DNA from 3 places in the Herbaspirillum sp. VT-16-41 genome. Region 2 is predicted to be linked to each of the others. Evidence: predicted binding sites of a transcription regulator. Region 2 holds the regulator's gene; each other region holds the start of a gene.
The links. The regulator FliA, encoded in region 2, starts transcription of late flagellar genes. The targets are predictions, from matches to a motif close to CTAAAGTTTNNNNNNNNNNNGCCGNTA.

Region 1: a site for FliA is predicted at 2,380-2,406, ahead of motA (flagellar motor stator protein MotA). Genes of this name have one in related genera too.
Region 3: a site for FliA is predicted at 4,336-4,362, ahead of BTM36_RS09845 (DUF5610 domain-containing protein). Genes of this name have one in related genera too.

What each region holds. Positions count from the first base shown of each region.
Region 1 is NZ_MUXB01000083.1:59,128-69,009, reverse strand. It holds gene flhD (flagellar transcriptional regulator FlhD) at 345-662, shown strand; gene flhC (flagellar transcriptional regulator FlhC) at 837-1,448, shown strand; gene BTM36_RS06785 (class I SAM-dependent methyltransferase) at 1,552-2,346, shown strand; gene motA (flagellar motor stator protein MotA) at 2,522-3,382, shown strand; gene motB (flagellar motor protein MotB) at 3,449-4,387, shown strand; gene BTM36_RS06770 (hypothetical protein) at 4,460-5,014, shown strand; gene BTM36_RS06765 (response regulator) at 5,145-5,510, shown strand; gene cheA (chemotaxis protein CheA) at 5,564-7,759, shown strand; gene BTM36_RS06755 (chemotaxis protein CheW) at 7,778-8,284, shown strand; gene BTM36_RS06750 (DUF2863 family protein) at 8,521-9,768, opposite strand.
Region 2 is NZ_MUXB01000114.1:112,707-122,588, forward strand. It holds gene flhA (flagellar biosynthesis protein FlhA) at 1-1,777, shown strand, start outside; gene flhF (flagellar biosynthesis protein FlhF) at 1,774-3,258, shown strand; gene BTM36_RS15805 (antiactivator of flagellar biosynthesis FleN protein) at 3,293-4,093, shown strand; gene BTM36_RS15810 (RNA polymerase sigma factor FliA) at 4,099-4,836, shown strand; gene BTM36_RS15815 (flagella synthesis protein FlgN) at 5,066-5,524, opposite strand; gene flgM (flagellar biosynthesis anti-sigma factor FlgM) at 5,555-5,875, opposite strand; gene flgA (flagellar basal body P-ring formation chaperone FlgA) at 6,061-6,786, opposite strand; gene flgB (flagellar basal body rod protein FlgB) at 7,040-7,468, shown strand; gene flgC (flagellar basal body rod protein FlgC) at 7,475-7,879, shown strand; gene BTM36_RS15840 (flagellar hook assembly protein FlgD) at 7,898-8,620, shown strand; gene flgE (flagellar hook protein FlgE) at 8,660-9,882, shown strand, end outside.
Region 3 is NZ_MUXB01000099.1:292,349-302,230, forward strand. It holds gene BTM36_RS09830 (type IV pilus secretin PilQ) at 1-818, shown strand, start outside; gene aroKB (bifunctional shikimate kinase/3-dehydroquinate synthase AroKB) at 1,029-2,837, shown strand; gene BTM36_RS09840 (deoxyguanosinetriphosphate triphosphohydrolase) at 2,840-3,991, shown strand; gene BTM36_RS09845 (DUF5610 domain-containing protein) at 4,462-5,211, shown strand; gene BTM36_RS09850 (hypothetical protein) at 5,386-5,805, opposite strand; gene BTM36_RS09855 (hypothetical protein) at 5,876-6,319, opposite strand; gene BTM36_RS09860 (Tex family protein) at 6,617-8,968, opposite strand; gene pth (aminoacyl-tRNA hydrolase) at 9,192-9,770, shown strand; gene BTM36_RS09870 (DsbC family protein) at 9,840-9,882, opposite strand, start outside.

The sequences.
Region 1 (9,882 bases), on a different contig from region 2:
TTACAATTTATTTTGTTGCTTTGGTGCTAATTTTGTTGAGCCATTTCGGTCAAGAAACCTTTTGATCAGGAAATTCCTGATTGTCGCCGGAAGTCGCAAGGACTCTGGCTGTTCATTTCCCTGGCATCAAAACTGCAGGCGAAATAGGTCTTCTTGTAAGACAAAGTCTGACAAGCCTGTTGGTTTTGTTTCGGACGAAAAATACCGATCAAGTCTAATTTCCCGCCTGTCCGCCCCCCCTCAGAATTGGCTTGCAGTCAAGTAAATGTAAGCGATTGTAAGCAGCTCAATGCAGCCGAGAGCAGCACAGAGCAGTATGGAGTTCTTACCGAGGTGGGGTGCAAATGAATACCAACGACATGATGGCGGAGATCCGCGATGCCAACCTGAGCTATCTGATGCTGGCACAGCAGATGATCCGTCAGGACAAGCCGACCGCAATCTTCCGGCTGGGTATCAGCGCAGAGATCGCCGATCTGATCGAGGGTTTGTCCAATGCCCAGATCATGAAACTGGCCGCGACCAACATGATGTTGACGCGCTTCCGTTTCGACGATGGTGCCATCCTCGGCATGCTCACCAATTACAACAAGGACAAAAGCCTGGCCCAGTCGCATGCAGCCATCCTGATGGCCTGTCAGCCCAGCGAACAAATTTCGTAAAACAACAAGACAAGAGCAGGACCGGCGCGGGCAGGGGTCAATGCGCCGGAGGGGAAGACGTACCGTAGCAGTTAATGAGTTTGTGTCTTGGATTTGCAGCCTGATGTCCATCTGCCTTGTGCACATGGAGAGGGGTCAGGCAGTGTCACTACGAAATCACCGGGGGGTAGCACCATGGCTAAAAAGAGCGTTGTCACAGAGGCGCAGGAAATTCAGTTGGCCATTGAACTGATCAACCTGGGGGCGCGCCTCCAGTTGCTGGAATCGGAAACTTCGCTGTCGCGCGAGCGCCTGCTGAAGCTGTACAAGGAATTGAAGGGCGTCTCGCCGCCCAAGGGCATGCTGCCGTTCTCGACGGACTGGTTCATCACCTGGCAGCCCAATATCCATTCGTCGCTGTTCATCAACGTGCACCGCTATCTGGTGGAGCATGCCCGCATCAGCGGCATCGAAGCCGTGATGAAGGCCTACAAGCTCTATCTGGAACAGGTCGGTCAGAGCGATGCCGGCGAGCCGGTGCTCTCGCTCACGCGGGCCTGGACGCTGGTGCGCTTCTTCGAAAGCAAGATGCTCATGACCACGCCCTGCTGCAAGTGCGGCGGCCACTTCGTGGTGCATCGACTGGACCTGCATCAGGACTATCTGTGCGGCCTGTGCCACATGCCTTCGCGTGCTGGCAAGACCAAGAAGGCCAAGGATGCGGTGGTCATGGGTCTGGTGGAAGCCCTGCCGGTGGCAGCCTCCGCCCCGATGGTCGCCGAGCCGGTGCTGGCGGCCGTTGCCTGATCCGCAGTGCTGCGCCATCGCTGTCGATGCGGTCGCGGTTCGGCCGCTTGACCGTGACAGTGGCGCTGCTACTCTGCCAGGAAGAATGAGGCCGATTGTCTAGATGTCTGACCTAGAGAACCACCCCGGCGCCCGCCGCAGGCCACTGCTGCAGGCGCCGGCGATCCAGGCCTTGCTGCTGTTCGTGTTGGGCCTGGTGGGCGCCAACGTGATCGACGTGCTGTGCCAGCGCGCCGGTCTTTCTCCCTTTTCTCCCTTGCAAACCTCCGTGCTGCACGGTGCGATTGCCGCGCTGCTGGCACGTCTGCGCCGCATGGCCGTGTGGTGGTGGCTGATCCTGCTGGTGTTCCCGCTGGCGGCGCTGCTGGTAGGGCGGCTGCAATTGCCGCCCTGGCTGTTCCTGGCGGTATTCCTGTTCATGCTGGTGCTGTTCTGGTCCACCTTCCGCAGCCAGGTGCCGTTCTATCCCTCCGGCCGCAATGCCTGGGATGCGGTGGCCGCCTTGTTGCCCCAGGGACGGGCGATCCGCTTCATGGATATCGGCAGCGGCCTGGGTGGCGCGGTGCTGGATCTTTCGCATCGTCGGCCTGAAAGTGAATTCACCGGCATCGAGATCGCGCCCTTGCCCTGGCTGGTGAGCCGCCTGCGTGCGGCGCTGGCCGGCAATCGTTGCCGCTTCGTGCGGGGCGATTATCTGTTGCTCGATTTCGCAGAGTATGACGTGGTGTTCGCCTATCTTTCGCCAGCCGCCATGCTGGCCCTGTGGCACAAGGCCCGGGCCGAAATGCGGCCGGGGACGCTGTTACTGAGCTACGAATTCCATATTCCGGGGACCACGCCGGACCTGGTGATCCAGCCCGAGGGGGAGGGGCCGGTGCTGCATGGCTGGCGCATGTGAGCGCATAAAGTGACGCAATGCGAGACGCGACGTATCAAGTTTGCCCGGATTGAGCCGTAAATCGAAAAGGAAGGGCGTTTTTCGGATATGTATTCCCTCATTTGCTTGATTGGAATACCTGTAATCTGACGAACGTGAAAATACATGCAACGCCACTGGGACGGGAGCAGGCACTTTGTTAGTCATTATCGGATATGTCATTGTCATGGGCTCCGTCTTCGGCGGCTTTGCCCTGTCCGGCGGCCATCTGGGGGCGCTGTTTCAGCCACTTGAACTGCTGATGATCGGCGGCGCCGCGGGTGGCGCGTTCCTGGTGGGTAACAACGGCAAGGCGATCAAGGCTACGATGAAGGCCTTGCCGACCGTCCTCAAGGGCTCGACCTACACCAAAGCGCTGTACATGGAGCTGATGGCGCTGCTGTTCGAGATCCTGACCAAGTCTCGCAAGGAAGGCCTGATGTCCATCGAAGGTGACATCGAAGAGCCGGAAAGCAGCCCCATCTTCAGCAAGTACCCCGGCGTGCTGGCCGACCATCACCTCATCGAGTTCATGACCGACTACCTGCGCCTGATGGTGTCGGGCAACATGGATGCGTTCCAGATCGAAAACCTGATGGACAACGAAATCGAAACCCACCACCACGAGGGGGAGATTCCGGTGCACTGCATCGCCAAGCTGGGTGACGGCATGCCGGCTTTCGGTATCGTGGCCGCGGTGATGGGGGTGGTGCACACCATGGAATCGGTGGGTATTCCGCCGTCCGAGCTGGGTATGCTTATTGCGCACGCGCTGGTGGGTACCTTCCTCGGTATTCTGTTGGCCTACGGTTTCGTGGGTCCGCTGTCCAGCCTGCTGGAACAGAAGCTGCACGAATCGACCAAGATCTACCAGTGCGTGAAGGTGACGCTGCTGGCCAGCCTGAATGGCTACGCGCCGGCGCTGTCGATCGAATTCGGCCGCAAGGTCCTGTTCTCGACCGAGCGTCCGACCTTCCTGGAACTGGAAGAGCACGTCAAGCAGGCCAAGAGCAAGTAATCCTGCCGTTGGCGGATGGTACGCGCATCGATTCACACAGACATCAGCATTGAGCAGGAGTAAGGCATGGCCGACGAAGGGCTACGTCCCATAATCGTTAAGCGGATCAAGAAGGGCGGCGGTGGTCACCACGGCGGCGCCTGGAAGATCGCGTACGCCGACTTCGTGACCGCGATGATGGCGTTCTTCCTGCTGATGTGGCTGCTGGGTTCGACTGCCAAGGGCGACCTGAACGGCATCGCCGAATATTTCAAGACACCGCTGAAGGTCGCCATGGCCGGCGGCTCCGGTAGCGGCGACGCCAATACGGTGCTGCCGGGCGGCGGCAAGGACCTGACCCGCCAGGACGGCCAGTTGCGCAAGGGCGAGAACGACGTGGTCACGCGCAAGCAGACCCTCAAGCAGGCCCAGCAGGAACTGGAGCGTGCCGAGCGCTCGCGCCTGGAGCAATTGAAGTCGCGCCTGGAAAAGGCCATCGATTCCAATCCGACGCTGAAGCAGTTCAAGAACCAGCTGTTGATCGACATCACCTCTGAAGGCCTGCGCATCCAGATCGTGGACGAGAAGAACCGTCCCATGTTCGCCCTGGCCAGCGCCCAGTTGCAGCCCTATACGAAGGAAATCCTGCACGAGATCGGGCGCACCCTGAACGATGTCCCCAACAAGATCAGCCTGTCCGGGCATACCGATGCCACGCCGTATTCCCGTGGCGAGAAGGGCTACAGCAACTGGGAACTGTCGGCCGACCGCGCCAATGCATCGCGCCGCGAGCTGATCACCGGTGGCATGGACGAATCCAAGGTGCTGCGGGTGGTGGGCCTGTCCTCGGCGGTGCTGCTGGACAAGGAAGATCCGTTCAACCCCATCAACCGTCGCATCAGCATCATCGTCATGAACAAGAAGGCCGAGGAACTGGTCGAGAAGGATAGTGGCTCGCTGAACGTGCCCACCGACGCCAGCGACGACGACATTCAGCAGGGTTTGACCGCGCCGCCCAAGAACTGAGGCAGGCGTGACGGGCGGGGATTTGCCATTGAAGCAGAAGTGTTCCAACTGAACAGGGGAAGAGAGCTGGATATGCCGACCAAGACCATGCTGCAGGAGCTCAAGCGCTTGTTGCTCGATACTGCCAGCGGCGGCAGCCGCCAATTGACGGAAGTGGAGTCGGACCTGGTCCAGACCAACATTCTCCTGGGCGAAGCCATCGGCAAGCTGGGTACCAGTTTCATGGAGCTGCACCGTTCTGTGCAGACCCAGCAGACCATCCTCGAGGGACTGATGAATGGCACGGGCGAGTTCGACAGCGAGAGTATCGAACAGCTCAAGGCGACCCAGGCGCAGGTCAGCCACCATGTGAACGCGGCGGTCACCGGTCTGCAGTTCCAGGACATGACCAGCCAGCTGCTGGAGCGTATCGTGCGGCGCGTGATCGGCCTGCGTGAAGCGCTGGGGGTGTTGAGCGCCAACAGTTTCGAGATCGTACCGGAGCAGGGGCAGACCGACGAGGAACTCAGGGAGCTGCTGGCCAGCACCGTGCAGGCGATGGAGGAGCGGCTGACCGTGCTCGATACCGGGCTGTGGAAAGCGGTGCGCCAGACACGCATGGAAAGCGGCGATATCGAGTTGTTCTAAGCCTTTGCGGGCTGAGTGGGTCAAGATTGAACTAGGTCATTCCGGCCGGGCGCAGGGCAATAGGTCGGCGGCCGGAGCTGCGGCATAATGCACATGCGCATGAGCCTTATTGAAGAAACAGGGAGTAACGATGTCCAAAACGATTCTCGCAGTAGATGATTCCGGGTCACTGCGCCAGATGGTGGTATTCAGTCTGAAGGCTGCGGGTTACAACGTGACCGAAGCGGTTGACGGCGTGGACGCGCTGGAAAAGGCCAAGACGCATACCTTCGACCTGGTCCTGACCGACCAGAACATGCCGCGCATGGATGGCCTGACCCTGATCCGCTCACTGCGCGAGCTGACCAGCTATGCGCGGGTGCCGATCCTGATGCTGACCACCGAGTTCAGTGACGAGATGAAGGCCAAGGGCAAGGCGGCCGGCGCCAATGGCTGGCTGGTCAAGCCCTTCGACCCGCAGCGCCTGACCGAGGTAGTGCGCAAGGTGATCGGCTGATCTTGCCGGGATAACAAGAACGACACGAACCGCATCCAGCATGGAGCCCAGGCATGAGCATTGATATGAGCCAGTTTTTCCAGGTCTTTTTCGACGAGGCCGAGGAAGGGCTCGCGGAAATGGAAAAGCTGTTGTTGGCCGTCAATGTGGCCTCGCCCGATCCGGAGGACCTCAATGCCGTGTTCCGTGCCGCGCATTCCATCAAGGGCGGCTCGTCGACCTTCGGTCTGACCGACATCGCCGAGGTCACGCACGTACTGGAGTCGCTGCTGGACCGTATCCGCCAGGGTCAGATGGCCCTGACCGCGGAACATGTGGACGCCTTCCTGGCGGCCAAGGATGTATTGAAGTCCATGCTCGACGGCCACAAGCATGGCGCCGAGGTGGATCAGGATGCCGTGGGTGATGTACGCATGCTGCTCGAAGCCCTGTCGCAGGGCAAGAGCTCCAGCGCGAGCACTCCCAGGGCTGCTGCAGGACCGGCTGCGGCCGCGGCCGCGGCCATGGTGGGCCCCGACGGCGCCCGTCGCTATCGGCTGGAGATGCCGGTCATCGCCGACAAGGACGCCGAGGCGCTGGCCGACGAGCTGTCCATGCTGGGCAAGATTGAAAAGACCAAGTCTGCCGAAGGAAACTGGGTCTTCATTCTCGATACGGCCGAACCGATCGATGACGTGGTCGCCATCTGCGCCTTCATCGTCAATGTGGCCGATCTGAAGATTTCGCAGGCTGTCGATCCCGGCAAGACCGCCGATGAAGAGCGCGGCTATGGTTTCTTCGATAACTTCGTGACCCAGGAAGAGCGCGAACGCGCCCAGGGCTACGGTTTCTTCGACAACCAGACCACCGTGGAAGACAAGGAGCGCGAGCAGGGCTACGGCTTCTTCGCTCCCTTCGTGCCGCTGGACATCAGCGCCAAGAAGCCTGAGCCGGAGAGCGCCCACGCTGCCGCCGCCCATGGCACCAATGGTGCCAACGGCCATCACGACGACGCCCATCTGCATGGCGAGCATGCCTCCTCGGAAAAGAAATCCGCCAAGGGGGGCGCCGCCCAGGGACCGGAGTCCTCGTCGATCCGCGTGAGCATCGAAAAGGTCGACCAACTGATCAACCTGGTCGGCGAACTGGTGATCACCCAGGCCATGATCGAGCAGCGTGTCGGCAAGCTGGATCCGATGCAGCATGAGCACCTGCTCAACAGTGTCAGCCAGTTGAGCCGTAATACCCGGGATCTGCAGGAATCGGTGATGTCGATCCGCATGATGCCCATGGACTATGTGTTTTCGCGCTTCCCGCGCATGGTGCGCGATCTGGCGCACAAGCTCGGCAAGCAGGTCGAATTCGTCACCCATGGCGCCGCGACCGAACTGGACAAGGGCCTGATCGAACGTATCGTCGATCCGCTCACGCACCTGGTGCGCAACAGCATCGACCACGGTATCGAACTGCCGGATGCCCGTCGCAGCGCCGGCAAGAGTGAGGCAGGTGTGCTATCCCTGTCTGCCGAACATCAGGGCGGCAACATCATCATCGAGGTCACCGACGACGGTGGTGGCCTGAACCGCGACAAGATCCTGGCCAAGGCCAAGCAGCAGGGCATGCCGGTCACCGACAACCTGTCGGACGCCGAGGTCTGGCAACTGATCTTCGAGCCCGGTTTCTCCACTGCGGAACAGGTCACCGACGTGTCGGGGCGTGGCGTGGGCATGGATGTGGTCAAGCGCAACATCCTGGCCATGGGTGGGGCGGTGGATATCCGCTCCAGCAAGGGCTTTGGCACCACCATCTCGATCTCGCTGCCGCTGACGCTGGCCATCCTGGACGGCATGTCGATCCGGATTGGTGAAGAAGTCTACATATTGCCGCTGGGATATGTGGTTGAATCTTTGCAGCCATTGGCGCAAGATATCAAAGAGATTTCCGGTCAGGGCCAGGTGCTGCGCGTACGCGGCGAATACCTGCCCCTGATCCCGCTTTATCAGATTTTCAACATCGAACCCTCCTTCACCGATCCCTCGCAAGGATTGGTGGTCATTCTGGAGTCAGATGGAAAGAAGGCGGCACTTTTCGTGGATGACCTGATCGGACAACAGCAGATCGTTGTCAAGAATCTGGAATCCAACTACCGGAAGGTCGCCGGCATTTCCGGAGCAACCATTCTGGGCGACGGCGGCGTCGCCCTGATTGTCGATGTGGCAGCCTTGCTGCGATCCAGCCGCCAACTGAACGACGAATCTGTATTTTCCTGATATTTAAAGGGCCACAACATGTCTGACACTGCAACCAAGAATCTTTCCGGCTTCGGCGAAAAAACCGACAGCAATGGAAACGAGTTTCTTGCCTTCACCCTGGGTAAGGAAGAATACGGCATCGATATTCTGAAGGTTCAGGAAATTCGCGGCTACGAAGCCGTGACCCGTATCGCCAACTCGCCTGATTTCATCAAGGGCGTGGTCAACCTGCGCGGCATCATCGTCCCCATCGTCGATATGCGCATCAAGTTCCAGCTGGGCGAGCCGACCTACGACCAGTTCACCGTGGTGATCATCCTCAACATCGGTGGTCGTGTGGTGGGTATGGTGGTCGACAGCGTCTCCGACGTGATCACCCTGACCCAGGAACAGATCAAGCCGGCCCCGGAAATGGGCACCACCTTCGACTCCGACTATCTGATCGGTCTGGGTACCCTGGAACAGCGCATGCTGATCCTGGTGGATATCGACAAGCTGATGTCCAGCGCCGAAATGGGTCTGATCGAGAAGCTGGCTGCCTGATCGCCCTCAGGTCTGTCAGGAAGCTAAGGGATCCGGAGGAGACGCAGTCCGGATCTGACGTTTTTCGTCGTTCGGTACCGCAGGAAAAGCGGGCAGGCTAGCCCGATACAGAAGAGAAAAAGGCATCCGCCGTGTGGTGGATGCCTTTTTTATTGGCCGCTCCCAATGCCGTCAGGCAAGGTACGGCGTGGCGCCTCCCGCCGACTATGCGGCAGACCGCGCAGCCCGATGGTGCGTCAATGGAAGTGTTCGACCGGAGGCGGGGTATCTTCCGGCATCTCGGCATGCACCAGTTCACCCTCGCGATCGGGGAACAGGGGCGCACCGCAGTCATCGCAGAATTCCATCGTGAAACGTTCGCTGTGATGCTTGATCTGGACGATGCCGCATTCGCGCAGGGTAGCCAGGATCTGCTGCAGCGGACTAGCCGGGAGTCCTTCCAGCAGGCCGGCACCGCCGGGGATCATCATGGGCAGGTCTTCGCCGCTTTCCTGTTCGTACAGCGGCCACACGGTACCGTAGACCACGGTGGGGTCGTTGCCGATGGAAAAGCCGATGCGGTATTCGTCGATCTGGCCGTTGATGTCTTCGGAAAAGCCGCCGATGCTGGCATGCAGCTCGGAGGACGCGATATCCAGCGTCTGCGTGAGGAAGTAGTCGGCGGCACGGATCGACGCCGGCCGGATATGCTTGTCGGCCTCGCGGCAGCCGAAGAAATAGGCTTGCGGCAGCAGCAGCTCGACATTGCAGCCGGGCAGCAGGCGCGTGAAGATCGGCGTAACCTGCTGCGTCCAGGCGTCGAAGGCAGCGGTCTTGTTGGCCGAGAAGTGGCTCTGCTGTTCGCTTTCCTGCCAGTGGAACAGGGCGCCACCGGCGGGCACCACCACGGCGGCGATGGCATAGCGGGTATCGGCCAGGAAGGCGGCGGTCGGCGGCTGTTCGCCGCGCAGTTGCACCGGGGCATTCTTGAGCGCGCTCTGGCCCATCTGGCGGGTCAGGGCGAATACGTCGGCGTGCATGCGCGGCAGCTGCTCGATCGAGAACAGGCTGGGTGCCAGCGCCAGGCGTGCGTCCTTGGCCAGGATGTGGGCGTGCAGGTGGGCCGCGATGGCGTTCTGCAGGTCGCCGGCAATGGTGCCCGAGGCGATGGCGAAGCGGGTCCAGGCCAGCACCGGCAGGACCAGCAGCTGGACATCGTAGTCCTGGCCATCGTGTTCCAGCGTGGTGGCTTCGCTGCCGGCCTCGACGGCCTCGATCAGGACATCGTAGGCGTCCAGATCGGCCTTGAAGAGGTGGTCCAGCGCGGTGTCGATCAGGCCCTGGTTGCCGGCGCGCAGGAGCTTGTTGAGCAGGGCGTCCAGGGGTTTCAGCCAGGCGCGCTCTTCGAGCCGGCTGGACGCCTGCGCGATGGCTTGCGCAAAGGTGACCAGGTGCTGGCTGTCGGCAGAGAGCTTGGAGGAGGAACGTTTGGCAGGACGACGCATGTAGGCTATCTGTAATCTGTGGAAACGAAACCGTCTATTGTAGATGATTTGGCAGCGGTGTCCGTCTTCAGACTGCTGACCTGATTCCAAAGGGCAGCCTGCGGCAGCGGAAAA
Region 2 (9,882 bases):
CGAAGCCTTCGGTCACTTCCTGATCGGCGGCAACTACACGGTCGGTATCGTGGTGTTCGTGATCCTGACCATCATCAACTTCATGGTGGTGACCAAGGGTGCCGGCCGTATCGCCGAAGTGGGTGCGCGCTTCACCCTGGATGCGATGCCGGGCAAGCAGATGGCGATCGACGCCGACCTCAATGCCGGCCTGATCGGTGAGCCGGAGGCCCGCGCCCGCCGCAAGGAAGTGGCACAGGAGTCGGAGTTCTACGGTGCCATGGACGGTGCCTCCAAGTACGTGCGCGGCGACGCCATCGCCGGCATCATCGTGACCGTGGTCAACATCGTCGGCGGTCTGGTGGTGGGGATGGTCCAGCACGACCTGGCCTTCGACGCCGCACTGAAGAACTACACGTTGCTGGCCATCGGTGATGGCCTGGTGGCGCAGATTCCCTCGCTGATCATTTCGACGGCCGCCGGTGTGGTGGTCTCGCGCGTGGCCAACGACCAGGACGTGGGCGGCCAGCTGATCAACCAGCTCTTCGCCAAGCCGGAAGTGCTCTACATCACCGCCGTCATCATCGGCGGCATGGGCCTGATCCCGGGCATGCCGCATATCGCCTTCCTGCTGCTGGCGGCTGCCATGGGCGGTGGCGCGTATGCCATCAGCAAGCGCGTCCAGACCGCCAAGGCCGAAAGTGCCGCCGCCACCCCGCAAGCCGCAGCAGCTGCGGCCGCGCCCGCCGAAGGCGAGGAGGCCAGCTGGAACGACGTCATGCCGGTCGATACCCTGGGCCTGGAAGTGGGCTACCGCCTCATCCCGCTGGTGGACAAGGGGCAGGGCGGCGAACTGCTCAAGCGCATCAAGGGCATCCGCAAGAAATTCGCCCAGGAGGTCGGCTTCCTGTCGCCGCCCATCCATATCCGCGACAATCTGGAATTGAAACCCTCGGCCTACCGCATCACCCTCAAAGGCGTGGAAGTGGGCAATGGCGAGGCGCATGCCGGCCAGTACCTGGCGATCAACCCGGGCATGGTGACCGGCCCCTTGCCGGGCATGATGACTTCCGACCCGGCCTTCGGTCTGCCGGCCGTCTGGATCGACAACAGCCTGCGCGAACAGGCCTCGACCATGGGCTATACCGTGGTCGACGCCGGCACCGTTGTCGCCACCCACCTGAACCACCTGATCACCACCCATGCTTCCGAGCTGCTGGGCCGCCAGGAAGTGCAGAGCCTGCTGGACCACCTGGCCAAGGAAGCGCCCAAGCTGGTGGAAGATCTGGTACCGAAGATGTTGCCCCTGGGTACCTTGCAGAAAGTGTTGCAGAACCTGCTCACCGAAGGCGTGCACATTCGCGATATGCGCACTATCATCGAAACCTTGTCCGAGCACGCCGCGCGCATCCAGGACCCGACCGATCTCACGGCCATCGTCCGCATCGCGCTGGGTCGGGCCATCGTGCAACAGATTTTCCCGGGCGAGAGCGAGTTGCCGGTCATGGCGCTGGACTCCAAGCTCGAACGTCTGCTCATGCAGGCGCTGCAGGCCAGCGGCGACACCGGCGGTATCGAGCCGGGTCTGGCCGATTCGCTGGTGCAGCAGACCGAAATCGCGGCGCAGCGCCAGGAGCAGCTCGGCTACGCGCCGGTACTGCTGGTGGGGGCGCCGCTGCGCACGCTGATGGCACGCTTCCTGCGTCGTGCCATGCCGCAGTTGCGCGTGTTGTCGCACGCTGAAGTGCCAGAATCGAAAACGATTAAAGTTACCAGCCTAGTTGGAGGGCAAGCATGAACGTCAAGAAATTTATCGCCAATTCTTCTCGCGAGGCCTGGCGTCAGGTCCGCGAGGCGCTTGGCCCGGATGCCGTCATTCTCTCCAACCGCAATATTCCCGACGGGGTGGAGATCCTGGCCATGGCCAACGAGGATATGACCACCCTGGTGGCGCCCACCGGTGCGCGCGAAGCTGGGGCTCGCCCGCAGGCGGCCTCGCTGCAGCAGCAATCCGGTCTGCCGCCGGCGCAGCAGCCCAAGCGTCCCGCACTGCTGTCTTCGCCGCTGGCGCAGCAGCCGGCCCGCGCCCTGCGTACCGAGCAGGCGCCCCTGCTGGACCAGCCGGCCCAGGGTCGGGCGCCCGCCCGCGCAGCAGAAGCTGCACCCGGCCCCGATGCGCGCGTCTGGCGCAGCCGTCGTGCCGGCAGTGCCGCGGCCCAGCCGCCAGCGGCCGGGGCTGCTGATGCTGCCGAACAGGATCAACGTCCGCGTTCGGCGCTGCCTGAATTCGACGGCAAGGACTACGACGAGATCCTGTCCGAGGTGATGAGCGAAATCCGCTCCATGCGTGGCGTGCTGGAAACCCAGCTGGCCGAGATTTCCTGGGGTGGCGCGCAAAAGCGCGAGCCGCTCAAGGGCATCGTCCTGAAGGAAATGCTGGCCGCCGGCTTCTCGGCAAGCCTGTCGCGCCTGATCACTGAAAACCTGCCCTCCAACTCCAAGTCGCAGGACATCATGTTCTGGGTCAAGTCGGTCTTGGCGCGCAACCTCAACACCCTGGCCAACGAGAACGAACTGCTGGAAAACGGTGGAGTCTTCGCCCTGGTCGGCCCCACCGGCGTGGGCAAGACCACCACCACTGCCAAGCTGGCTGCACGCTGCGTGATGCGCCATGGCTCCGGCAAGCTGGCCTTGATCACCACCGACGGCTACCGTATCGGCGGCTACGAACAATTGCGCATCTACGGCAAGATCCTGGGTGTGATGGTGCACTCGGTCAAGGACGAGACCGACCTGCGCATCGCCCTGGAAGAACTCAAGGGCAAGCACACCGTGCTCATCGATACCGCAGGGGTAGGCCAGCGCGACCAGATGGTGGCCGAGCAGGACGCCATGCTGGCCGGTGCCGGCGTGGACATCAAGCGTCTGCTGTGCCTGAACGCCACTGCCACCGGTGGTACCCTCAATGAAGTGGTGCATGCCTATTCCAGCTCCGGTCTGGCCGGCTGCATCATCACCAAGCTTGATGAAGCTGCCACCATCGGCAACGTGCTAGACGTGGTGATCCGCCACAAGCTCAACCTGCACTACGTCGCCAACGGCCAGCGCGTGCCGGAAGACCTGCACGTGGCCAACAAGCTGTACCTGGCAGACCGTGCTTTCAAGCAGAAACGCGAGACCGCCCCTTTTGAATTCCAGGAAGGCGAACTGCCCGGCGTGATCGGCCCCACCGCGATGTCCATGAACGATAAAGGTTTGCGCGAGGTGAGCTTTGGCTAGTTACGATATCGACCAGGCAGCCGGACTGCGCCGGATGCTGGAGCGTCCGGTCCCCCGACTGTTCACTTTCTTCTCGGTGCTGGGTGAAGAAGAGAAGAGCGCCATGCTCATCAATATTGCCGCATCCCTGTCGCAGGCCAAGCATAACGTGCTGGTTGTCGATGGCGACGTGGCCAGTACCGGCCTGCTGACCCGCATCGGCCTGCGCCACGACGTCGCCACCCTGCAGGAAGTGGCGCGTGCCGAACGTCCCTTGCGCGAGGCCACCCGCATGCTGCCCGAAGGTTTTGCCATGGCCCGCATCGCCCGCCGTACCGTGCCGGCGGCCAGCGATCCCCAGGCCGGACGTCTGGCCGAGATTTTCGACAGCCTTATCGAGCAGGCCGAAATCACCCTCGTCAACGGCGTGCTGGCCAGTGACCAGTCGCTGCCGGTGCCGACCATGGAAATGGGCGAGATCGTGATCCAGGTCTCGACCACGGCCACCTCGATCAAGGCCGCCTACGTGCTCCTGAAGAGCCTGAGCGACCGTATCGGACGCCGTCCCTTCAGCCTGATCGTCAATGACGCCACCGAGGCCGAGGCGCGCACCGTCTACGCCAACATGGCCCAGGCCGCCAGCCGCTATCTGGCAGCGCAGTTGAATTTCCTCGGCGCCATCCCGGCCGACGACCATATCCGCCGCGCTACCGGCCAGGGGCGGGCGGTGATGGATGTGTTTCCCTTTGCCGGTGCGGCGCTGGCTTTCCAGCGCCTGTCCAAGCAATTCACGGCGGCCGATACGGCCCGCAGCACTTACGGAATGGCAACCGATGGTGCAAGCCTGGGAGTGTGACGTGCATGTATAACGTCAAGGGAAAAAAGGGCAAGAATGATGTGCTGGAGCAGCATGCGCCGCTGGTCAAGAAACTGGCGCATCAGCTCAAGGCCAAATTGCCCCCTAGCGTAGAGGTGGACGACCTGATCCAGGCCGGCATGATGGGCTTGCTCGACGCCGTCAACCGCTACGAAGAGACCCATGGCGCGCAGTTCGAGACCTATGCCGTCCAACGCATTCGCGGCGCCATGCTCGACGAACTGCGCAGCAGCGACTGGCTGCCGCGCAGCATCCGTCAGAACGCCCGCAAGGTAGACGAAGCCATGCAGGCCTTGCTGCAGCAGCTCGGTCGCCAGCCGCAGGAAACCGAAGTGGCGCAGCACCTCAAGATCAGCCTCACCGAGTATCAGTCGCTGCTCAGCGAATGCGGTGGGCACCAGTTGATCTACTACGAGGATTTCCACGACGACGATGGTGGTCATGAACATTTCCTGGACCGCTACCAGACCGCCGAGTCCGATGACGACCCGCTGCAGAACCTGATCAACGGCGGCTTCCGCGAAGCCGTGGTGGATTCCATCAAGGCCCTGCCCGAGCGCGAGCAGATCCTGATGGCCCTTTACTACGAGCAGGAAATGAACCTCAAGGAGATCGGCGCCGTCATGGGCGTGTCCGAGTCCCGTGTGTGCCAGCTGCATAGCCAGGCGATCTCACGCATGCGTTCCTATCTGCGGGAGCATTCGTGGAGTGGGGTGGCCTGAGAAGTGATTTGCGTCCGGGAGGACGCGCTCCGGCATGCTCTAACGGCTCCTTCGGGAGCCGTTTTCAATTCCATCGAGCTCTTGTGTGCCGCCTTGGGTCTGACCCAGCTTGTGCTGAGCAGGTAAAGCTTGAGGCACCTGCACGGCACAAAAAAAGACCCCGAGGCATGGCACTCGGGGTCTTTGAATCTGCGGCGATTGCGCTCGTGGCGCTCGGCTTGGAGGGTGGTCAGACCACGCCAAGCCTGCGGCCGGAAGATTTGATGCTGTTCTGTCCATCCGGTCCGTAGAAGTTGCCGGTGCCGGTCTTGCCTTGCAGGATGGTCAGTGCGCTCTGGTTGATCGAGAGTTTCTTGCCGATCAGCAAGCCATTGACGCGGTTGAGCTCCTTGGCATCCTGGGCCAGTTCGAACAGGCCGGCCCAGACGTCCTTGTCGGCGTCGCTGCCGTGTTCGTTCATCCACTGCTGCATGCCGGCCTCATCTTCGCTGTAACCCAGGCTGCCCAGCAGGCTGTGGCGGTTACCGGCCAGCGTGGCCATGTCGGAAACGATGGTGGCTTTTTCGGAAATGATGTCGGTCAGGCCTTCGGCGGTGGCTTCAGCCAGCAAGGCCTGTTCCTGATTCAGTTTTTCGACCAGGCGGGACAGGGCAGCGTGTTCCAGAGGCAGGTTGCTGGCCGGATTCATGCGGGTCATCCTGTGCGAAGGCAGTGACGATCAGGCCGGACGGGCGCTGATCAGGGTCTTGACGGTGTCGATCAGGCCATTGGCCACTTTTTCCGGATCGATCTGGAAAGTGCCGTTGGCGATGGCAGCCTTGATTTCGGCCACTTTCTTGGCATCGAAACTGCTGCTGTTGCTGTTGACCTTGGTTTCCAGCGACTGATAGGTGCTGGACAGGCGCACGCTATCGGAAGTGGCTGCAGTGGCCGCGGCACCATTGCCGGCAGCAGCGCCGGCGGGGGCGTTGTTGCGAGGCTGGGCCTGGGTCTGCTCGCTGTTGAGGGCAGCGGATTTGAGGGCGTCGTTAACGTTCACGGCAGTATTCCTTGTAGGGTGGGGGCGCATCGCACCCGCCTGTCGTATGGATTATCGGCCAGTTCTGCGCAAACTTTAACATCCAGGGCGCCAAAATGACGAAATGGGAGAAATTTTCTTCACATTTCCGACGCGCAGCTGCAGATCCCGGCTAGACAGTCCTTTCTCTTCAGGATTGCCCTCTATCAATAGTTGATTTCCAGAATGCCACCCGCCTTGGCGATGCCGCTGACCACTTGCCCGGCGGCGGTCCGCGCCTGTGCCATCTGGCCTTCATTGGCGTTGGTCATGGCGCGCGCTTCCGTGGAAATCTGGAAGCCCGGGCCGATCGAGACGACCCGTACCGACTGTCCTTGTTGTACCACCCGCTGGTTGCGGATGGCGTCCATGCGCAGCGGGGTTCCTGCGCGCAAGGACATGTTGGCAACCCGGCCCACCACCTGGGTTTCTTCGGTGATCACCCCGCTTGGCAGGCTGGACATGTCACCGCGGATGCGGGTGATGTCGCTGGCGCTGATGGTCTGGCCCTGCGCCAGCGGCACGGCGGCCACCAGGTAGTCCGAAATGACCTGGACATTGGCGCGCAGATAGATCGTCCAGGGGGAGGGGGCCACGCACTTGACGCCCACCGTGGTGCGGCCCCACAGGCGTCCGCCGTTGGGCATGAAGGCTTGCGGTTCGAGGCAGGAGGCCAGCGTCAGGCGCGGGTCGGCGGGATCGATGGTGATCGTGACACTGCCCGGCAGGCCAGAGGTCTGGCTGGCCAGGAATTGCTCGGCAACCTGTTGCAGAACTTGCAAGTTCTGCTTTTGCGGACCGTCGGGGGTATTTTGCGCAGCAACTGGCGAGGCGGTCGTCAATGCGCCGGCCAGCAGGGCCAGGGCGGCGATGGCACGGCGCAGTAGGCTCATGGGGCGTAAAGGATATTTCATTTTTTGCAACTTGCCTGCAGCAGACATTGGCCAGACATTGGCGAATCTTGGCAGCAATGGTACGTCGCGCGCGCGAGGTCAAAAGCGCAAACAGGGGAGGCTTTTATCTCTTTATCGCCCCTTAAAGTCCCGGGTGGAAACGTATGATCAAGCCTACGTAATTCCATCATCGGCGTAGTGTGCGACCGTCCCAGGCAGGGCGGCAGCGGCGCCGGTATTTCCGGAGGACCCGATGGTCTCTAAGCTCGACGATTTCTTCCGCTTCAATGAGATGGCGCTGAACCTGCGGGCACAGCGCCAACAGGTGCTGGCCTCCAATATCGCCAACGCCGATACGCCCAACTACAAGGCGCGGGACGTCAATTTTGCCGATGCGCTGAAAAACGCCCTCGACAACAAGGGCGGCGCCGTGCCGCCGCTGCAACTGGCCCGCACCGCCGCCTCGCACGTGGCCGGGACCGCACCCGACAACGGCCCGGGCAGCATCGGTGGTTCGCCCCTGCAGTACCGCACGGTGACCCAGGGCAGCGTGGACGGCAACACCGTCGACCTGGACGTGGAGCGCAATGAATTCGTCGACAACGGCATCCGCTACGAAGCCGGTGTCACCGCTGTAAACGGCCAGATCAAGGCCATGATTAACGCCATCCAACCGGGTTGATAAACCATGTCCCTTTCCAACATCTTCAACGTTGCCGGTTCGGCCATGAGTGCGCAGGCCCAGCGCCTCAATGCCACGGCCAGCAATATCGCCAACGCCGATAGCGCCACCGGCCCGGACGGCCGGCCCTACAAGGCCAAGCAGGTGGTCTTCGAGTCCATCCCCGTGGGCGATGTCAAGGATAGCGGCGTGAAAGTGGCTGCTGTGGTCGAAGACCAGGCGCCGCCCAAGCTGGTCTACGACCCCAAGCATCCCATGGCCGATGGCAATGGTTATGTCGCCATGCCCAACGTCAACCCGGTCGAGGAAATGGTCAACATGATCTCGGCTTCCCGCTCTTACCAGACCAATGTGGAAACGATGAATACGGCCAAGGCCATGCTTGTCAAGACCCTTACCATCGGACAATAGGAAACAGGACCTTAAATCATGGCAATCGTCTCCAATGACCTGCTCAATGCAATGAATGGCACGAGCAGCAGCTCGTCGACCAACAACTCGGCTAGTCTGAACGACAACAGCCCGGATGCGATCCAGAATCGCTTCCTGACGTTGCTGATTGCGCAGATGAAGAACCAGGACCCCAGCAACCCGATGGACAATTCGCAGCTGACCACGCAGATGGCGCAGCTGTCGACCGTCTCCGGCATCAGCCAGTTGAACGATTCGCTGGGTACGCTGATGGGCAATCTCAGTTCTTCGCAAGCGTTGTCCACGGCCAGCATGATCGGTCACAGCGTGCTGGCGCCGGGTAACGGCATCCAGTTGACCTCGGATACCACCAAGGACGCCGACGGCAAGGACGTTACCAGCCAGAAGGCGGTGTTCGGTGTGAACCTGCCCAGCACGGCCTCTTCGGTCATCGTCACCGTCAAGGATTCCACCGGTGCTGTGGTGCGCACCATGGACCTGGGTACCCAGGCTGCCGGTGCCGTGCCCGTGATCTGGGATGGTACCAACGACGCCGGCGGCAAGGCTGCCGACGGCAACTACACCTTCACCGCCACCGCTTCCAACAATGGCACCCCGGTCGCGGTGACGGCGCTGGCCTTCGGTACGGTGGCCAGCGTGTCCACCGGCACGGACGGCGTCAAGCTCAATGTCACCAACGTTGGCACCATCAAGTCCAGCGACATCGTACAAATTCTTTAATCGTTATTACCGACATCATTCGGAACAAGGGGATTTCTCATGAGTTTTCAGCAAGGTCTGAGCGGACTGAACGGCGCAGCCAAGAGCCTGGACGTCATCGGTAATAACGTGGCCAACGCCAGCACGGTCGGTTTCAAGCAGTCGCAGACCCAGTTTGCCGACATGTACGCCAACTCGATGAACCGCTCCGGCAATTCGCCGGTGGGCATCGGCGTGACCGTGGCCAACGTGGCGCAGCAATTCACCCAGGGCAATATCAGTTCGTCCAACAACCCGCTGGATATCGCCATCAATGGCGACGGCTTTTTCCAGATGTCGGCCAGCGCATCCGATCTGTCGCCGATGTATGGTCGCAACGGCCAGTTCCAGCTGGACAAGAATGGCTACATCATCAACCCCAGCATGAACGGCGCCTTCCTGATGGGTTGGGCCGCCGGTGCGTCCGGTGGCGATCCGGTGCAGCTGCAGATCGATACCTCGTCGATCCCGGCCACCCCGACCACTTCGGTGTCCACCAAGGTCAACCTGGATTCGCGCCTGGCCGTGCCGACGGTCACGCCTTTCAATGCTGCCGATCCGAACAGCTACAACAACTCCACCGGCGTTACCCTGTATGACAGCCTGGGTAACCCGTACAGCATGCAGACTTACTACGTCAAGGCAGCACCGACCGGTACGCCGCCGACGACTACCTGGACCGTCTACGCCAAGATCGACAACACCACCCTGAACGACGGCGCCACCCCACCGGCCCCCGTTGCGCTGGGTACCATGACCTATGACTCGACCGGTACCCTGACCCAGATCAACGGTGCGGCGGTGACGCCCACCAGCGTCATGACCCTGACGGCCGCGCAATTGAATGATCCGAGCATCGTCAAGGGCGGCGGCAACTTCGCTGCACCGATCAATTTCTCCTATGCAGGTTCGACCCAGACCGGTTCGGCTTTCGTCAACCTGGCGCAAAACCAGAACGGCATGCCGCCGGGTACCCTGTCGAGCTTCTCGATCGACAAGGATGGCACCATCGTCGGTTCCTACAGCAACCAGCAGACCAAGAACCTGGGTACTGTAGTGCTGGTGAACTTCGCCAACCCGAATGGCCTGCAGCCGCTGGGCAACAACCTGTATGCGGCCACCGGTGCGGCCGGCAGCCCGCTGGTGGGCAAGCCCTCCACCGGCACGTTCGGTAGCCTGCAGGCGCGCGCGGTGGAAGACTCCAACGTCGACCTGACCGCTGAACTGGTCAACATGATCGTGGC
Region 3 (9,882 bases), on a different contig from region 2:
TGCTGGCCAACGTGCGCAAGCTGATCGAGCGCATCGACGTGGCGGCACGCCAGGTCCTCATCGAGGCCCGCATCGTCGAAGCTGACGACAGCTTCGCCCGCAACCTCGGCGTCAAGCTCGGGCTGGCGGCGACCACCCGCGGCGCAGCGGTGGGCAACACTTATGCAGCCATCGGCGAGCAGACCCGGCAGACGCCACCCACACCGGGTCTCTACCTGAGCGAATCAGCCCTGAACCTGCGTGCCGAGCCATTGAGCGGCGCCACTCCGGGCAGCTTCGGGTTTACCCTCTTCAACGCCGCCGCCCAGCGCTTCCTCAACGTCGAACTCTCGGCCCTGGAAGCCGACGGGCGCGGCAAGATCGTCTCCAGTCCGCGCCTGATCACCGCCGACCAGCAGGCGGCCCTGATCGAACAAGGCGAGGAAATCCCCTACCAGCAGGCCGCCGGCAATGGCACCACCGCCACCGCATTCAAGAAAGCCAACCTGAAGCTGGAAGTGACGCCCCAGATCACCCCCGACGGCAATGTGATCCTCGACGTCGACCTCAACAAGGACAGCCGGGGCAACGTCACCCCGGGCGGCCTGGCGATCAACACCAAGCACGTCAAGACCAAGGTCCAGGTCGAAGACGGCGGCACGGTGGTCATCGGCGGCATCTATACCCAGACCGACAACGACCATGAAACCCGGGTACCGTTGCTGGGCGACATCCCCCTCCTGGGCGCCCTCTTCCGCAGCAACAGCCGGGTGCGCGACAAGACCGAACTGCTGATCTTCCTCACACCCCGCATCGTCGCACCGCCGCGCCCGTATTGACGCCCGTTGCCCCCCGGCGGGCTGTCCAGCCCGATTTTTCCCGGCGGCGGCACAAAGAACGGTAAAATCGCTGTTCCAGGCCCGTACCGCCGGGCGCAAGCCGGCCGGCGGCCGGCCCGGACACCGCCCACCGGGCGGCGGGTGACCGTGCCGTCAGATGCGCGGCGCCATCGACATTGGCCAGTAGCGTAGAGCGCAGAATTCTTAGATATGACTGGAAGCATCTTCCTTGTCGGCCTGATGGGAGCCGGCAAGACCACCATAGGCCGGGCCCTGGCCAAGAAGCTGAACAAGCGCTTCGTCGATTCGGACCACGAGATCGAGGCGCGCACCGGCGCCACCATCCCGGTGATCTTCGAGATCGAGGGCGAGGAAAGCTTCCGCCGGCGCGAAGCGGAGGTGATCCGCGAACTCTCGGCCCAGCCCGACATCGTGCTGGCCACCGGTGGCGGCGCCGTCCTGCGTGCCGAGAATCGTGAAAACCTCAAGAAGGGCGGCACCGTCGTCTACCTGCGGGCCAGCATCAACCAGATTCTCCAGCGCACCGGGCGCGACAAGAACCGCCCGCTGCTGCAGACCGCCGACCCGCGTCGCAAGCTGGAAGAACTCTCGCGCCAGCGTGACCCGCTCTACCGCGAGGTGGCCGACTTCGTGATCGAGACCAACCGGCCCAATGTCCAATTCCTGGTACAGACCATCATCAGCCATCTGGAACTGTCACCCAAGGAGGGTGCCTGGCAGCCCTCGCCGGAGGCTGATGGAGCGCAGGCCGATGAAGCCGTCGTCATCGAACGCAGCAGCGCGCTGGTCACCCGTACCGCCGACGGTACTACGGTGGTCGCCACCAGCCATTTCTCCCAGACCTTCCATGGCGCTGCCGGCGCCGAACCCAGCCATTACCGCATGAACCAGAACACCGCCTCCACCGCCATCCACCCGATCACCCTCAACGTCGACCTGGGCGAGCGCAGCTACCCCATCCACATCGGTCGCGGCCTGCTGGACGATGCGTCCCTGCTGCCGCAATACGTCAAGGGCAAGCGCGTAGCCATCGTCACCAACGATACGGTCGGCCCGCTGTACCTGGACAAGGTCGCCAACGCCCTGCGCGCTGCCGGCAAACAGGTCAGCGAAATCGTGCTGCCCGACGGCGAGGAAGAAAAGAACTGGGCCAGCCTGATGAAGATCTTCGACCGCCTGCTGGCCGACAAGTGTGATCGCAAGACCACCCTGGTCGCCCTGGGCGGCGGCGTGATCGGCGACCTGACCGGCTTTGCCGCCGCCTCCTACATGCGCGGCGTACCCTTCGTGCAGGTGCCGACCACCCTGCTCTCGCAGGTCGATTCCTCGGTGGGCGGCAAGACCGGCATCAACCATCCGCTGGGCAAGAACATGATCGGCGCCTTCTACCAGCCACAGGCCGTCATCGCCGACACCGCCACCCTGCATACCCTGCCCGCGCGCGAACTGGCCGCCGGCATCGCCGAAGTCATCAAGCATGGCGCCATCATCGATGCGCCCTTCTTCGACTGGATCGAAACCAATATCGCGCAACTGGTCTCCAAGGACGATGCTGCCCTGGCCTACGCCATCCAGCGCTCCTGCGAAATCAAGGCCGACGTGGTGCGCCAGGATGAACGCGAAGGTGGCCTGCGTGCCATCCTCAACTTCGGTCACACCTTCGGCCACGCCATCGAAAACGGCCTGGGCTACGGCCAATGGCTGCACGGTGAAGCCGTCGGTTGCGGCATGGTCATGGCAGCCGACCTGTCGCAGCGACTGGGCTATATCGATGCCGGCACGCGGGACCGCATCCAGGCAGTCACCGCCGCAGCCGGCCTGCCGACGGTGGCCCCCAGCCTCGGTACCGAACGCTGGCTGGAACTGATGGAAGTGGACAAGAAAAACGAAGGCGGCCAGATCAAGTTCATCCTGATCAAACCGCTGGGCAGCCCCCTGATCACCAACGTGCCGCAGGAATTGCTCTTGCAAACCCTGGCGGCCTGCACCGGAGAGTAAACATGCACGCTGAAGCGCCCCCCCGTCTGGCTCCCTATGCCGCCCACTCGGCAAGCTCGCGGGGCCGGCGCTTCAGTGAAACCCCGCCCGGCTCGCGCAGCGAATTCCAGCGTGACCGCGATCGCATCGTCCACTCCACCGCCTTCCGCCGTCTCGAATACAAGACCCAGGTCTTCGTCAATCACGAAGGCGACCTATTCCGTACCCGCCTGACCCACAGCATCGAAGTCGCGCAGATTGCTCGCTCCTGCGCACGCAACCTGCAACTCAACGAAGACCTGGTCGAAGCCATCTCCCTGGCCCACGACCTGGGCCACACGCCGTTCGGCCACGCCGGCCAGGATGAGCTGAACCACTGCATGAAGCACCACGGCGGCTTCGAGCACAACCTGCAGAGCCTGCGCGTGGTCGATGAGCTGGAGCAGCACTATGGCGCCTTCGATGGTCTGAATCTCACCTTCGAAACCCGCGAAGGCATCCTCAAGCACTGCTCGCTGCACAATGCCCGACAACTGGGCGACATCGGCGTGCGCTTCCTGGAAAAGAAACAGCCCTCGCTGGAAGCACAGCTGGCCAACCTGGCCGACGAGATCGCCTACAACAACCACGACATCGACGATGGCCTGCGCTCGGGCCTGCTGACCATGGAGCTGATGAGCGAAGTGGATTTCTTTGCCCGCCATCTGCGCGAAGTCGAACAGACCTATCCCGGCATCACCGGTCGCCGCGTGATCCACGAGACGGTCCGCCGCATGATCAACGCGCTCATCGTCGACCTGATCCAGACCGCGAGCGTGCGCATCGCCGAGCTCGCGCCACGCGACATCGAGGATGTCCGCAACGCCCCGCCGCTCATTGCCTTCTCCGATGCCATGGCCGGCGAAGCGGCAGTGCTGAAGAAATTCCTGCGTGAAAAGCTCTACCGTCACTATCAGGTCAACCGCATGACCGCCAAGGCGCGGCGCATCATTGCCGAGATGTTTGCTGCCTTCATGGGCCAGCCCAGCCTGCTGCCACCGGACTATCAAGTCAAGGCAATGCATGATGACGCCCAGCAGCTGGACAAGCAGGCAAGAAAGGTCGCCGACTACATCGCCGGCATGACCGACCGTTACGCCATCCGCGAACATCGTCGCCTGTTCGTCATGGAATGAGCGGAGCAGGCTTTCCAGCTCATCCACATCCACATCCATATCTACATCCTCATCGTCGCTGAACGCGGCGTTTCGATACGCTGCGTTTTCTCTCAGCTCGTCCTTGGCAGCATGTCATCGTGATTTCATTGCATCACTGCAAATGAAATCCGCCTGCCACCACGGGTCGGACATTTCGTTACATTTTTTCTGAAAAATTTTTTATCGTGAGAGCCACCGTATCGACCCGCATCGGCTCGCCGCAAAGCCTTTACAGTAAAGGCTTTTCGTCAGATCGAACAAATCCACCGGAGCAAGTGGCACCACCCGGACTGGGAAACTGACACCTGTTAATTTTTGTCAATATCAAGTCCGTCACGACCGGGCCGTTATGCAGGAATGGAGTGGTTCGTCATCCGACGCACCATCATTTCCAGTGGATCCGTCTTCCCCCTTGATGCCCGGATCCCCTTTTTCTACAGGAGACCGTCATGGCCATCGGCAACACCACCGGCCTGGACAGCAAAACCCTGCTGCCCAGCACCACTTCCTCCAACTCCGCCAACGCCGCCAGCGGCGACAGCACCGCTTTGTCTGGCAGTGCGTCCGGCACCAGCAACGACAAGATCGCCGAAGCCAGAAAAGCGAATCTCTTGACCGAAGCAGGCGCCAAGGCACAGTTCAACCTGTCCATCGTCCAGTCCTCGCTGGAGGTGTCACTGCAGAGCGGTAACGATCCCCTGTCGCTGGTCTACAAGACCGCCATCGAAAACATCAACGACATTCTGCGCCCGCAGCTGGGCGACAATGCCGTGCAGAACGCTGCGTCCCAGGACAACTCGCCGGAGGGCACGGCCGGACGCATCGTCTCCTTCATCACCAACATGTTCGAGCTCTACAAGCAGAACAATCCCGACAAGGAAGACGCCGCCAACATCGACGACTACATGAACCTGATCTTCAAGGGCGTCGACCAGGGCTTCAAGGAAGCACGTGACATCCTGGAAAGCCTGAGCGTCCTGCAGGGCGACATCGCCAGCAACATCGACAAGACCTATGACCTCGTGCAGAAGTCGCTGAATGACTTCATCAACAATGTCAAGGGTGGCAAGCAGGATGGTGGCGATAGTGAAGGCAGCACTGACAACGGTGATGGCCAGGGCGGCACCGTGGTTGCCAGCGAGACCACCGTCAGTATCTCGGTATCGGTGAGCCAGACGCGGATCAGTACAACTGCCTGACTCTGACCGCAGATAGGGCGGAGTATCGTTGCGGCGATATGCCGATGGACGCCTCCGCCTCCTTTTCTCTGCTCTTCCGGACGCACAGTGGAATCGCAGATTCCGAATCCGGCGCAATCGCTTTCGCGCGCTAGGCGAACCACTTTGGCAGTCCTGGCACGCCGGTTCCACTGCTCATTGGCCGTCCTCATTGCCGACTCTCAGCACCTGGGTGACAAAGCCGATCAACACTGCCACGCCGGTCGCTGCGGCAGCCCATATGAAGATAATTTCGTAAGGATCGCGAAACCCGCGGAGAGCTCGGCTGAACTCGAAAAAGCTAAATGCAATGACGCCGAGGACCACCACCGGTGCCACGATGAAGCAGATGAAAAGTACCCAACCCACGAGGCTTGGCCGCGAGTAATGCACCAGCAGCATTCCGGCCAGAACAACCAGCAGCAACGAAAAACCATGTGTCGCAAGCAATGAGCCTAACCCGAGCGACGCCAGCATCAAAATGACAAAGCCCAGCAGCCTCGGATACTTCAGTTTTACGATTTTCATGATGTGGCAGCGCGTTCGCTGGTAGGTAGGGACATAGGGATAGGACATGGACGTCCCGGTTGAGCGGGCAGCGCGAACCAGGTCCTGAAACAATTCCAGGTAGCCCGGCCACCTACGTCTATCGGTCTTTTGGAAGATCTTTCAGCCATTCCATGGTCGCCTGCGCTCCACTTTCAATGCGGCATACGGTCGCGGCCTTGAAGAACATCCAGGAAAATGCCAGATTGAACAGTTGCGCAAGCAGCAGCGCCAGCCATTTCCCCGGCCCCGGCACCCCGAAGAGGATGGGCTCGAGCGACGCAGCCATATACCAGGCACCGGCGATGCCCTGCACTACGCTCAGTATCTTCACCAATGCCTCACCGATGCAACTGGGGCTGGAATAGTGCCACCACGGAACGACGAGCATCACGACCAGCACCAGAAAATTGATGAAGACCAGAAGGTCAAGCCCTGGCCTGATCAAGCCGAACATCGATGTCACCGTGCTGAACGTGATGAGAGCGAGCAAGGCTTTCATGAGCCGGGGATATTCCAGTCGAAATGCGTTCGTTGCTTCCATGCTGCTTTCCTTGTCGGATCGGGGGTAACCGGTCCACAGGGAAGTGATGTGAGGCCATGTGAGGCACATTCAGTTCATCGTCAGGCAAGGACCGGAAGGGCAGCCATGTTAATGAAGTCGCGACACTCTTTAGCGCGAGAGCGCACTTTAGGCGCGATAAATAAAAATACTTGGAGATCGCAAACCTGCAATCCAGATCGCCCATAAAAAACAGGCTGTTCCTCCGAGAGGAACAGCCTGTCCTTTTTACGGCGCCTTGCGAGGCAAGGCGATCAGCGCGTCACTTAGTGCGTCACATCAACCGCGCAGTTTCGCAAACGCCGCTGCCATGGCATTGTTGCTCGGTGCCTGCTCACGACCACGCTGGTTCTGGTGCTGCGACAGACGACGCGCATCGTTGCGGTCACCACGTTGCTCGTTGCGTGCACCCGGGGCCGGGGCGGTGTCGTTCAGGCGCATGGTCAGGGCGATGCGCTTGCGCTTCTCGTCCACTTCCAGCACCTTGACCTTGACCACCTGGCCGGCCTTGACCACGGTGTGCGGGTCCTTGACGTAGGTGTTGGACAGCGCCGAGATGTGCACCAGACCATCCTGGTGCACGCCGATGTCGACGAAGGCGCCGAAGGCCGCCACGTTGGTGACTACGCCTTCCAGGATCATGTCCGGACGCAGGTCCTTGATCTCTTCCACGCCTTCCTTGAAGGTGGCGGTGGTGAATTCCGGACGCGGGTCGCGGCCGGGCTTGTCCAGCTCCTTGAGGATGTCGGTGACGGTGGGCACGCCGAACTTCTCGTCGGCATATTTGGCCGGGGTCAGGCCCTTCAACAGCGAGGTCTGGCCCAACACGCTCTTCACATCCTTCTTGATGTCGGCCAGGATCTTTTCCACCAGCGGATAGGATTCCGGGTGGACCGCCGACGCATCCAGGGGGTTCTCGCCATTCATCACGCGCAGGAAGCCGGCCGCCTGTTCAAAGGTCTTGTCACCCAGGCGCGGTACTTCGCGCAAGGCAGCACGCGAGCTGAACATACCCTTCATATCCCGATACGACACGATGCTCTGTGCCACGCTGGCGTTCAGACCCGACACGCGTGCCAGCAGCGGAGCGGAAGCGGTGTTCACATCCACGCCCACGGCGTTCACGCAATCCTCCACGACGGCATCCAGCGAGCGCGCCAGTTGCGACTGGCTCACATCGTGCTGGTACTGACCCACGCCGATGGACTTGGGATCGATCTTGACCAGCTCGGCCAGCGGGTCCTGCAGACGACGTGCAATCGAGACTGCGCCACGCAGCGACACATCCAGATCCGGCAATTCCTTGGAAGCGAATTCCGAGGCGGAATACACCGACGCACCCGCTTCGGACACCACGATCTTGGTCAGCTTCAGTTCGGGACGCAGCTTGATCAGGTCCTGTGCCAGCTTGTCGGTTTCACGCGAGGCGGTACCGTTGCCGATCGAGATCAGCGAGACATTGTGCTTCTCGGCCAGCTGCGACAGGGTGTGCAGCGAACCGTGCCAGTCGTTGCGCGGCTGGTGCGGGTAGATGGTATCGGTGGCGACCACCTTGCCAGTAGCATCGACGATGGCGACCTTGACGCCGGTGCGCAGCCCCGGGTCCAGGCCCATGGTGGCACGCGGGCCGGCAGGCGCGGCCAGCAGCAGGTCCTTCAGGTTGCGGGCGAAGACGTTGATGGCCTCGGCCTCGGCCTTCTCGCGCAGGTTGGTCATGAGCTCCGTTTCCAGGTGCATGAAGACCTTCACGCGCCAGGCCCAGCGCACGGTGTCGGACAACCACTTGTCAGCGGCGCGGCCCTTGTTGGAGACGCCGAAGCGCGAGGCGATACGACCTTCGCAAGGATTATGGGGCGCATCCCACTTCGGCTTTTCTTCTTCGCTGTCCAGACGCAGAACAACGTTGAGCATCTCCTCGCGGCGACCACGGAACAGCGCCAGCGCACGGTGCGAAGGGATGGTGGAATAGGTCTCGGAGTAATCGAAGTAGTCGGCGAATTTTTCGCCAGCGTCCTGCTTGCCATCGATCACCTTGGATTCGACCACGCCATGTTCGGTGATGTACTCACGCAGGCTCTGCAGCAGCTCGGCATCTTCCGAGAAGCGCTCCATGAGGATCTGGCGCGCGCCATCGAGCGCGGCCTTGGTATCGGGCACGCCCGGATTGTCACCGTTGTCGGTGGTGAAGGCGGCCTTGATGTATTTGGCGGCCTCCTCTTCCGGGTTCAGGCCCGGGTCATTCAGCAGCGCATCGGCCAGCTCGGTCAGGCCGGCTTCGGCGGCGATCTGGGCCTTGGTGCGACGCTTGGGCTTGTAGGGCAGGTAGAGATCTTCCAGGCGGGTCTTGTCTTCCGCGTGGGTGATGGCGTCCAGCAGCACCGGCGTCATCTTGCCCTGCTCTTCGATGGACGCGATGATCGCGGCGCGGCGGCTTTCCAGCTCGCGCAGGTAACGCAGGCGCTCTTCCAGCAGGCGCAGCTGGATGTCGTCCAGGCCGCCGGTGACTTCCTTGCGGTAGCGGGCGATGAAGGGGACGGTGGCACCTTCGTCCAGCAAGGCGATGGCGGCAGCGACCTGAACCGGCTTGGCGGCGAGTTCAAGGGCGAGTCGTTGTTCGATAGAAGGCAGCATGGTGAAACCCAGTCAACAGTTAAGCAATTAAGCAGTTATGCGGTGAAGAAAAACAAGCGTTGGATGATACGCAATTCAGCCACCCGCGCCAATCTTGACATTGCCTGATTGCACGGGAAGGCAGGCGGCACGGGCGCATCCGGGCCATGGGGGATTGGACGGCGGCGGCCAAAGCCGGGATAATCGGCGCTTCCGCCTCGTGCAGCCCCTCATTTCTTGCAACATGACCATCCGTCTCATCGTCGGTCTCGGCAACCCCGGCCCGGAATACGAACAAACCCGCCACAACGCCGGCTTCTGGCTGGTCGACAACCTCGCCGGTCCGGTCCGCCTGAGCCGCGAGCAGCGCTTCAACGCCCTGGCCGGCAAGACCAGCATCGCCGGCAATGAGGTGTGGTTGCTGGAACCGCAGACCTACATGAACCGCTCCGGCCAGTCGGTCGGCGCGCTGGCGCGCTTCTACAAGATCAATCCGGACGAAGTGCTGGTGGTGCATGACGAACTGGACTTGCCACCGGGCGCGGCCAAGATCAAGAAAGGCGGTTCTTCCGGCGGCCACAATGGCTTGAAGGACATCACCGCCGCACTGGGCACCCAGGACTACTGGCGCCTGCGCCTGGGCATCGGTCATCCGCGCACGCTGGGACTGCAACAGCCGGTCGCCGACTTCGTACTGCACCGGCCGCGCAAGGAAGAACAGGCGCTCATCAACGACGCCCTGGACAAGAGCCTCAACGTCATCCCCCTGCTGGTGCAGGGCAAGTTCGAGGCCGCCATGATGGAACTGCATACGGGGAAATGAGCCTGATGCGCTGAACCACAACGCAACAGGAGCGCCCCAACCTGCGAGGCGCTCCCGTGCGTCATGGACTTATTTCAGCGAAGACAGTTTCTGTTCCAGGCCCTTGGCATCG